DNA from 3 places in the Arthrobacter sp. USHLN218 genome. Region 2 is predicted to be linked to each of the others. Evidence: riboswitches for the same ligand, from Rfam matches in the RefSeq annotation. Region 2 holds a riboswitch; each other region holds the start of a gene.
What was found. Region 2 has a riboswitch for S-adenosylmethionine ahead of WFH44_RS19480 (LLM class flavin-dependent oxidoreductase). Riboswitches for the same ligand answer to the same signal wherever they lie in the genome.
Positions count from the first base shown of each region.

Region 1: it holds a riboswitch for S-adenosylmethionine, as region 2 does, so the genes downstream of both, WFH44_RS09825 (flavin reductase family protein) here and WFH44_RS19480 (LLM class flavin-dependent oxidoreductase) in region 2, are expected to answer to the same signal.
Region 3: it holds a riboswitch for S-adenosylmethionine, as region 2 does, so the genes downstream of both, WFH44_RS13405 (AmiS/UreI family transporter) here and WFH44_RS19480 (LLM class flavin-dependent oxidoreductase) in region 2, are expected to answer to the same signal.

Region 1 is NZ_JBBCYT010000004.1:3,603-6,865, forward strand. It holds gene WFH44_RS09815 (TIGR03885 family FMN-dependent LLM class oxidoreductase) at 1-351, opposite strand, end outside; gene WFH44_RS09820 (aldo/keto reductase) at 478-1,485, shown strand; SAM riboswitch class IV at 1,569-1,686, shown strand; gene WFH44_RS09825 (flavin reductase family protein) at 1,741-2,247, shown strand; gene WFH44_RS09830 (dTMP kinase) at 2,350-3,018, shown strand; gene WFH44_RS09835 (SdrD B-like domain-containing protein) at 3,015-3,263, opposite strand, start outside.
Region 2 is NZ_JBBCYT010000010.1:121,656-124,918, reverse strand. It holds gene WFH44_RS19485 (alpha-hydroxy acid oxidase) at 1-228, shown strand, start outside; gene WFH44_RS19480 (LLM class flavin-dependent oxidoreductase) at 365-1,771, opposite strand; SAM riboswitch class I at 1,853-1,943, opposite strand; gene WFH44_RS19475 (LLM class flavin-dependent oxidoreductase) at 2,031-3,263, opposite strand, start outside.
Region 3 is NZ_JBBCYT010000005.1:219,907-223,169, forward strand. It holds gene WFH44_RS13395 (MFS transporter) at 1-350, opposite strand, end outside; gene WFH44_RS13400 (ABC transporter substrate-binding protein) at 887-1,819, shown strand; SAM riboswitch class IV at 2,024-2,136, shown strand; gene WFH44_RS13405 (AmiS/UreI family transporter) at 2,178-2,873, shown strand; gene WFH44_RS13410 (acyl-CoA dehydrogenase family protein) at 2,916-3,263, shown strand, end outside.

The DNA.
Region 1 (3,263 bases), on a different contig from region 2:
AGGCCAGCCGTCCCCGGTGACGTGTTCGTTGATGTTCTCCCCGCTGCCGGGGGCGAACCAGAAGCGGCCCGGGAACATGCTGGCGAGGGTGGCGGAGGCGTGCGCGATGACGGTGGGGTGGTAGCGCTGGCCCGGCGCGGTGACGACGCCGAAGCGGAGCTTGGTGGTGGCGAGCGCGGCACCTAGCCAGGACCAGGCGAAGCCGGAATGGCCCTGCCGGGCGGACCAGGGCTCCAGGTGGTCGGAGCACATGGCCGCGCCGAAGCCGGCCTGCTCGGCCAGTTGGACGTCGGCCAGGAGCTGGGCCGGAGCGATCTGTTCGTGCGATGCATGGAACCCGATGACAGCCACGATCCATGCTTACCGGGCTGTCCGGGGCTTGTCGAGGCATGCGCTGGAATCGGGCGGGCGATGCCGGACCGGAAGGAGGCGTGTGCTAAGAAGAAGCGTTGGCACGCACGCAGCGGAAGGTACAGCATGGGCACTCGCCGGATCGGGACCAGGGACGTCGGCAGCATCGGGCTGGGGTGCATGAACCTCAGCCATGCCTACGGCACGCCCCCGCCGCGCGAAGAGGCCGAGGCGTTGCTGCTGCACGCGCTGGACAGCGGCGTGCGGCACTTCGACACGGCCGCGCTCTACGGTGCGACGGCGAACGAGACCTTGGTGGGCGAGGTCCTGGGCGCGCGGCGGGACGAGTATTTCCTGGCCAGCAAGTGCGGCATGACGAGCGTGGACGGCAAGCGCGTGATCGACGGCCGGCCGCACACGCTGAAGGCCACCTGCGAGGAGGCGCTGCGGCGGCTGCGCACGGACCACATCGATCTCTACTATCTGCACCGCTGGGACAAGACCATCCCGATCGAGGAGAGCGTCGGTGCCTTGGCGGAACTCGTGGCCGAGGGCAAGATCGGCGGGATCGGCCTCTCCGAGGTTTCCGCCGGCACGCTCCGCCGGGCCCACACGGTGCACCCGATCGCGGCGCTGCAGACGGAGTATTCGCTCTGGACGCGCAATCCGGAGCTGGGCGCCCTGGAGGCCTGCCAGGAACTGGGCACCGCGTTCGTGGCGTTCAGCCCGCTGGCCCGCGGTTTCCTCGCCGGCGGTGTGCGCGATGCGGCGTCATTGCCCGACGGCGACATCCGCCGCGGCATGCCGCGCTTCTCGGCGCAGAACTACCCGCTCAACCTGCGGCTGCTGGACGAGTTCATCCGTCTTGCCGGGGAGGCCGGCTGCACCCCGGCCCAGCTGGCGCTGGCCTGGGTGCTGCACCGCGGCGAGGACATCGTCGCCCTTCCCGGAACCACCAGCATCGCCCACCTCGACGACGATATGGCCGCCGCCGCCGTCGTACTTGATGCCCCGCTGATGACCCGGCTGGACGAGCTGATCAACGAGCAGACCGTGCACGGTGCGCGCTACAGCGCGGGCCAGCAGGCGGACGTGGACACCGAAACGTACAGCGAGCCGGAACGGTCGGAGTAGATCCCGGCATCCGCGCGGCGGTCCTTTACGAAGTGTTGCTGGGGTTTGACCGCGCAGCATGCCGCGTTTAGCGTGGAAACCAGAATCATGAGTGCCAACACCAAGCCCTGGCTGGTTGGCCGGCAACCCTCTCGCCGTAGCGGGGTGCTCCAGGTGATGATTCGGCCCGCTGGCCAACAGCCAGCGACGCAAGTACTGCGCATTCGCCGGTCGTAGAGGAAGCCAGCGGATTCGCCTGACGGCAAAGGAACCGGCATGTCCCTCCACGATGATCTGCAGCCTGACACCCTCCGCAAGGCCTTCGGTCGCTTCCCGTCGGGTATCGCCGCCCTGTGCGCCATTGTCGACGGCGCCCCGCAGGGCATCGTCGCATCCTCCTTCACCGTGGGCGTCTCCATGGATCCGCCGCTGGTGATGTTCGCGGTGCAGAACACCTCGCGCACCTGGCCGATCGTGCGCACCGCCGGACGGATCGGCGTTTCCGTGCTGGGTGCGGGGCACGACGGCGTCTGCCGCCAGATTGCGTCGAAGTCCGGGGACCGCTTCGCCGGGCTTCAACTGCATTCCACCGACGACGGCGCCCTCTTCCTCGAGGAGGCCGCGCTGTGGTTGGACTGCTCGGTGGAGCAGGAGGTTCCGGCCGGCGACCACCACGTGGTGCTGCTGCGGGTGCACGCCCTGACCACGCACGACGACGCGCACGAGCCGCTGGTCTTCCACGGTTCGGCCTTCCGCCGGCTGGAGCAGCCGGTCTTCGCCTAATACCGGGGCTACTTCCAGCACCTGCCCAGTTTCCCGCCGTAGCGTAGGCGGGATGATGACGAGTGTGCCCGCCGCGGCCCCTGCCCGTTGCCGCACCTGACCATGACTGCGACCCTGCCCGTTCCTGCCCGCGCTGCCTGCTCCAACGCGCAGGAGCCTCCGCCTGGCCGCCCGTACCGCGTGGCGCTGGCCGGCATCGACGGCTCCGGGAAGACCTCCGCGGCCGAGGCTGTGAGGGCCCGGTTTGCGACTGCCGGCGAGCCCGTCGCCGTCCACGGAATCTACGCCGGCCGGAAGACCCTGGAGCGATGGGCGAACCGGCTCGGCACAACCGCCGAACGGGTGCTCGGCCGCAGGGGCTTGAGCGCCGTCGAAAATGCCATTCGCGTTGCCATGGCCTGCGCCGCCTACCGAAAGTCCCGGGATGCCGGCGGGCTGGTGCTGTTCGACCGTTCCCTCTACTGCCAGCTGGCACGCGACCACAGCCGCGGACTGGTCCGGCGGAGCCTCTCCGCGCGCCTGCTGGCCCTGCTTCCCCGCCCTGACCTGGTGGTCTACTTCGACATTCTCCCGGAACAGGCCCTCGCCCGGGTGGCCCTGCGCGGGGAGGACTCAGAAACCCTCCCGGGACTGGCCTCGTTCGCTGCCCGCTACCGGGCGCTGGCGGACTTCGGGGACTTCGCGGTGATCGACGCCGGCCGTCCGCCTGCCGACGTGGCCGACCAACTGGAACAGCTGATCCGCCTCCGCCGCCCGGCCCCAGGTTCTTAGGCGGCGGGCTTCCGGCGGACCAGCCAGAGCAGGACGGCGCCGGCGGCCAGGGCCAGCGCGGCCAGCGGCGCGAGCGCGGTGGCGGTGCTGCCGGTATACGCCAGCTGCGGAGCCGTTGCTTCGGCGGACTGCGGCTCGGCAGACCGCGCGGCGGCAGGCTGCGACACCGGCGCGGGATTCATTGCCGCCGGTTCGACGTCCGGCGCCGCCGGGGCCGCCGCATCCGCCTCGGCCAGGCCGATCGC
Region 2 (3,263 bases):
GCCGATGTGGTGGCCGCGCTGTGCGCCGGGGCCGACTTCGTGCTGGTCGGCCGCGCCTACCTCTACGGGCTGATGGCCGGCGGCCAGGAGGGCGTCGAGCGCGTGCTCGGACTCCTCGCCGATGAGGTCCGCACCACCATGCAGCTCATGGGCGCCGCCAGCATCAAGGACCTGCAGCCCGAAATGCTGCGCCTGCGCCCGGCGGCCACGGAGACCGGCGGGCTCTAAGCGCGCAGCCGGGAGCGTTGACGGCAGCCGGCGCCGCACGCGCGCACCCGGGAAAGCCCGACGGCGGTGCACCACCTTCGCGAAGGTAGTGCACCGCCGTCGTTGTTCCCCTATAGTCCGGCCCGAAAAGCGTCCGCTAGACCGAGGCCACGGAGCTGCCGATGCGGTAGCGGCTGCCCCGGTGCTGCTCCGGCAGGCGGTCGCCCTGGCCGAAGAGCTTGTTGCGCAGGGTGCCCGGCGCGTACTCCGTGGGGTAGGCGTCGAGCTTCTGCAGCTCGGGGACCACGAATTCGACGATGTCCTCGAAGGTTCCCGGCGTGATGGCGTAGGCGAGGTTGAAGCCGTCAACGTCCGTCTCGTCGACCCAGGAGACCAGATCCTGGGCGACCTGCGCGCCGGATCCGACCGTGATCGGGCCGAAGCCGCCCACGCCGACCCATTCCGCCAGCTGGCGGATGGTCCACGGCTCGCCGCTGTCGCCGGAGGCCTTCTGGAAGGTCTCGACCGAGGACTGGATGGCGTTGGACTTCACGTTCGCGCCGATCACGTCGTCCGGCGAATAGGTGGACAGGTCAACGCCCATCCAGCCGGAGATCAGGGCCAGCGCGCCGTTGATGTCCGCGTAGGACTTGTACTCCTCGAACTTGGCCTGCGCCGTCTCGTTGTCCGGGCCGGTGACGATGGTCTGCATGGCGTAGATGCGGACGTCGTAGCGGCCGCGGCCGGCGGCCTCGGCGGCGTCGCGGATCTTCTTGACCGACGCGGCGAGCATTTCCTTGGTCGGGCAGGTCACGAAGACGGCCTCGGCGTTCTCCGCGGCGAACTGGGTGCCGCGCTTGGAGGCGCCAGCCTGGAAGATCACGGGGGTGCGCTGCGGGCTCGGCTCGGTGATGGCGATGCCGGGCACCTTGAAGTACTTGCCCTCGTGGCCGATCTCGTGGACCTTGGACGGGTCGGTGAAGATGCTGTTCACCTTGTCCTTGACGACGGCGTCGTCCTCCCAGGAGCCTTCGAGCAGCTTGTAAATGACCTCGAGGTACTCGTCCGCGTGGTTGTACCGCTCGTCGTGCTCCATCTGGTCTTCCTGGCCCATGTTCCGCGCGGCGGAGGGCAGGTAGCCGGTGACGACGTTCCAGCCGACGCGGCCGTTGGTCAGGTGGTCCAGCGTGGCCAGGCGGCGGGAGAACGGGTAGGGATGCTCGTAGGCCGTGCCCGCGGTGACGCCGAAGCCCAGGTTCTCCGTGACCGCGGCCATCGCCGAGACCAGCAGGAACGGGTCGTTGACCGGGACCTGGGTGCCGGCGCGCAGGGTGGTCTCGTTGGAACCGCCGAACACGTCGTAGGTGCCCAGGACGTCGGCGATGAAGAGGCCGTCGAAGAGGCCCTTCTCCAGCACCTTGGCCAGGTGGGTCCAGTAGCCGATGGTGTTGTAGTCGGCGGACTTATCCTCCGGGTGCCGCCAGAGGCCGGGCGACTGGTGGCCGACGCAGTTCATGTCGAAGGCGTTGAAGCGGATGTGGCGCTGCGGGCTGTGCAATGTCATTTCAGGCTCCTTCCCGACCGTGAAGTGCGCGCGAAGGCCGCGAGGCGTTGCTGCCGGAGCGGCCAACGGAAAGATTCTGCATCTCCATCGGTCCTGGCGGTAGCACCTTCCTCTCGCGAGGTGGTTGCTGCGGCGTCAACGAGCCAGGTCTCTCAGCCGCTCTGGATGGTTACTTCTTCCCATTGAACCGGCACGGGCTGCGAACGCGAAACGCTTCCGTCACACCCGGTAACCCGCGCCGGTCCGCACGAGGACCGTGCTACCCCGGCTGGCCGCCGTCGTGCACGGGCAGCCTTTCCGTAGCCGCGGCGGAATGCTCCGAAAACGCGCCGCGGAAACGTGCCGCCGGATGGGTCGGTTCCACCCGGGCCCCGCGTCCGAAGACCTTCTCGCGCAGCGTACCCGGCTGGTACTCGGTCTGCGCCAGGCCGCGCTTGCGCAGCTCGGGCAGCACCCCTTCGATGAAGTCCGTATAGGAGCCAGGCAGGATCTGGTTCATCACGTTCACGCCGTCGATGCCGGCGTCCTGCCAGCGTTCCAGCTCGTCAACGATCTGCTCGGGAGTGCCGGCGATCTGCTGGGCCTTGGCGCGGTAGAGGGCAAGGTCGCCGACGGTCGGTTTGCCGCCGGGCACCGAGGCGATCGCCGCCTCGAGCACGCCCCGTGCTCCTTCAGTGGACAGCTCGCCCAGCGGAGTATCGAGCGGCAGGCCGCCTAAGTCGACGCCGATGCCGCCGCCGATGTGGGCGATGATCGCGTGCAGGTCCAGGTACTCGTCGTACTCTGCCTCCTTGCGCTTCACCTCCGCCTCAGTGCTGCCGACGACGAACGAGAGTCCCGCGAAGATTTTCACGTCGCCAGGGGCCCGGCCTGCTTCGGCTTCGAGGGAGCGGATGGAGGCCGCCTGCTTGCGAACGTAGTCCGTGTGCGGGGCGAACAGGAAGGTCGCCTCGGCGTGGGCCGCCGCAAAGCTGCGGCCCCGGGTAGAGCTGCCGGCCTGGAACAGGAACGGTGTGCGCTGCGGGCTGGGCGTTGCCAAGTGCGGTCCCTCGATGGAATAGCGGGCGCCGCGGTGGTGGATCTTGTTGACCTTGGCCGGATCGGCGAAGATGCCGCGCTCCTTGTCGGCCAGCACGGCCCCGTCCTCCCACGAGCCTTCCCAGAGCTTGTACGCGGCCTCGACGTATTCATCTGCCCAGTCGTAGCGGTCGTCGTGGGCGGTGAGTCCATCGGCACCGAAGTTCCGGTGCGAATTCTCAAGCACGCTCGTGACGATGTTCCACGCAACCCGGCCGCCGGAGATGTGGTCCAGGGTGGACATCTGGCGGGCCAGCTGAAATGGATCGGACTGGATCACGGAGCTTGTCATGGCCAGCCCGATGTCCTTGGTGGTCGCGGCCAGCGCCGAGCAGAGCACCAACGGGTCGTGGGTCGGAACCTGCATGCCCCGGCGGACATGCGAGGCCCAACCACCTTCGTGGTCGCCGTAGAG
Region 3 (3,263 bases), on a different contig from region 2:
GTGAACGCCCGGGCCAGGAGCAGCGGCAGGTAGCTGCCGGACAGCGTGCTGGCCAGCGACCCGATCATGACTCCCGTCAGAGCCATGCGCAGGATCGCCAGGCGGCCGAACCTGTCGCTGAGCAGCCCCCACACCGGCTGCCCGACGGCGTAGAGCAGTGCGTACGCCGCGACCAGCTGGACGGCCTGGCCGAGCGACAGGTCCGTCCGGTCAGCCAGCACCACGAGCATCGGCGGCGTGCCGAAGCGATCGAAGAAGGACAGGAATCCGACCGACCGCAGGACGCCATCGGGTACGCGGTTCCGTGGCTTGCCGTGATCGTCGCCGGAACCGCCTGCACTTGCCATCATCTAGTCAGCATTTCCTTGTCGTCGCCGGCCGCCCGCGGAGGACGGGATGTGTCCGTGGGGGAGCGGGAAACCAGCCTTCAGGATAGTGAAAATTACGACGGCGGCGCTCCGGACACGCGTTCGCGTCACCTTCCGGAACATCGGCCCACCGGAAAAGAAGCACACAGGCACACCCCTTGCCACTCATTTGGGGGTTCCGCCCATCCCCAGAACTGGAATCTGGCCCGACGGCGCCGCGGCAGGCAGACTCAGAGTGTGCCGGATCACCCGCCCTTGTGGAAGGCCCGGCCCGCGGAGCGGGGCCGACCCCCCAGACCCGTTCCTTTGTGCCCCTCCCGCGAAGGGGCAGCGGCGTTGCCCCGGGAAGCCTAGGCCCCCGGGGCAATGTCACTTCCGCGGTGCTGAAGCCCCGGCCGCGAATCGGCCCACCGGTGAATCTGCCAACCCTTACGTAAAAACCTGCGCATTCTGGTTGCCTCGCTTTCAGTCGTCTAGCCTGTGAGCACAGCTTGGACCTACCTCTAAGGAAAACCTCCATGCGGAACACCTTCAGACTTCCAGCCGTTCTCATCACCGGGCTCCTGCTCGCCCTGGGAATGGCCGGCTGCAGCGCCAGCCCGTTCGAGGACGGAGAGACCAGCGCCGGGGAGACCGGGGCGCAGGGGCCCGTGCTCGTGGGATCGGCGAATTTCCCGGAGAGCGAGACCCTTGCCGAGATATACGCCGGGGCTTTGAATGCCGGGGGCGTCCCCGCGGCCACCAAACCGAGGATTGGTTCGCGCGAAGTCTATGTCCGGGCAGTCCAGGACGGCTCCATCGATTTGGTGCCCGATTACAGCGGCAATCTCCTGCGCTATCTGGACGAGGGCACCTCGGCGCGCAGCGCCGAAGAAGTGATGAAGGAACTGCCCGGAAAGCTGCCGGAGGGGCTCGCGGTGCTGGAACCGGCGGCCGCGGAGGACAAGGACTCGCTCGTCGTCACGCAACAGACCGCGGACAAGTACGGACTGGAATCCCTCGAGGACCTGGGCAAAGCCTGCGACCGCATCGCCCTTGGAATGCCGCCCGAGGCCCAGGAGCGTCCGCAGGGACTGCCGGGACTCAAGGCCGTCTACGGATGTGTCCCGAAGGAGTTCGTCCCCTTCAGCGACGGCGGCGGGGCGCTGACGCTCCAGGCGTTGCTGGACGACCGGGTCCAGGCCGCGAACATCTTTACGACCTCCCCGTCGATTGCGGCCAACAACCTGGTCACGCTGAAGGACACCAAGGACCTCTTCGCAGCCCAGCAGGTGCTTCCCTTGATCCGCACCGACGCCGTCGGCAGCGAGGCCCAGAAAATCCTGAACAAGGTTTCGCAGGAACTGACCACCGAGGACCTCATGCAGCTCAACGAGAAGGTCTCCGGAGACGCGAAGCAGAACCCCAAGGACGCCGCAGCCGCCTGGCTCAAGGACAAGGGCCTCGCCTGAGGGCACGCTGCCGGCCGGCGGGGCCGCGGTACTGAACCAAGCCCGGGCAGGACGGGCCGGCGCAGCTGCACTAGCGGACCGCGGGCCTGACTGGCAAGCCCCTGCAACCTTTTGCCGGTGCTGCGGGTAACAGGGCGTGACCTTGCGTCATCTTCGCCCCAAACCGTTGCCGCGGGCCGCCGCCGCGGCATAGCTTTTTCAACAGATCACGAGTTCCAACGCGAAGCCCTGGCTGGTTGGACGGCAACCCTCTTCGTGGTGGGGTGCCCCAGGTGAAGATCCGGCCGGGCACAACCGTGTTCCGGCAAGCATCGAGCCGGCTCCTCCGCGAGCCCTCCCGCACAGACGGAACATGCCCATGTCCTTCATCTGCCTCATCCTCTCCGGCGTGGCACTGCTGATCAACGGCCTGGCCCTGCTCGGACGCATCCCGCCGCGCGACAGCGGCACCCTGAACCTGCTCATCGGCGGCCTCCAGCTGATCCTGGCCGCCCTGATCGCCGTGACCGCAGCCGGTGACTCGGCCCAGCTGCTCGGCGCCGCCGGCGTCGTCCTCTTCGGCCTGACCTACACCTACGTCGGCCTGAACTCGCTGTTCGACCTCGGGTCGGCCGGCGTCGGCTGGTTCTGCGGCCTCGTCGCCGCGCTCGCCGTGGTGTACGCGGTCTCCAACCTAGCCGCCGACCCGTTCTCCGCGGTGCTGTGGACCAGTTGGGCCGTGCTGTGGACGCTGTTCTTCCTGCTCCTCGCTTTCGGCAGGTCCGCCCTCACGTCCTATACCGGTTGGGTCACCCTGCTCACCAGCCAGCTAACGACGACGGTGCCCGCCCTTTTGGGGCTGAACGGCGCCTGGCCGTCGGGCTGGGGGAGTGCCGCGGCAGCCGCCGTCGTGATCGCCCTCCTCTTTGGCGCCGCTGGGTTCCTGGCCCGGCGCACCGGCCGCGCCGCCGTCGTACTCCCGGAACCGGAGCACACGCACGCCGCACAGGCACCGGAACCCGCCGCCGCCGTACTGCCCCAGCCCGCCCAAGAGCCGACACCCGCGGGCGTCTGACCCACCCGACTTCCGAATTTCCGTAACAACGAAAGGCCCGTCATGACCTCCGTAACCACGCAAAGCACCCACGCCGCCGAGACCGACTACGACACCCTCGCCGACCGCTTCCGCCCGATCTTCGCCCGCATCGCCGAGGGCGCCAGCGCCCGCGAGCAGGACCACCAGCTGCCCTTCGACCAGATCAAGGAGCTGACGAAGGCCGGCTTCGGCGCCGTGCGGGTTCCCGTGGCCGACGGCGGTGCCGGCGCCACCCTGCCGCAGCTGTTCCGCCTGCTCACCGAACTCGCCGCCGCGGACTCGAACATCCCGCAGGCGCTGCGCGGCCACTTCGCCTTCGTCGAGGACCGGCTGGTCTCCTCCGGCCCGCAGCGCGCGGTCTGGCTGGAG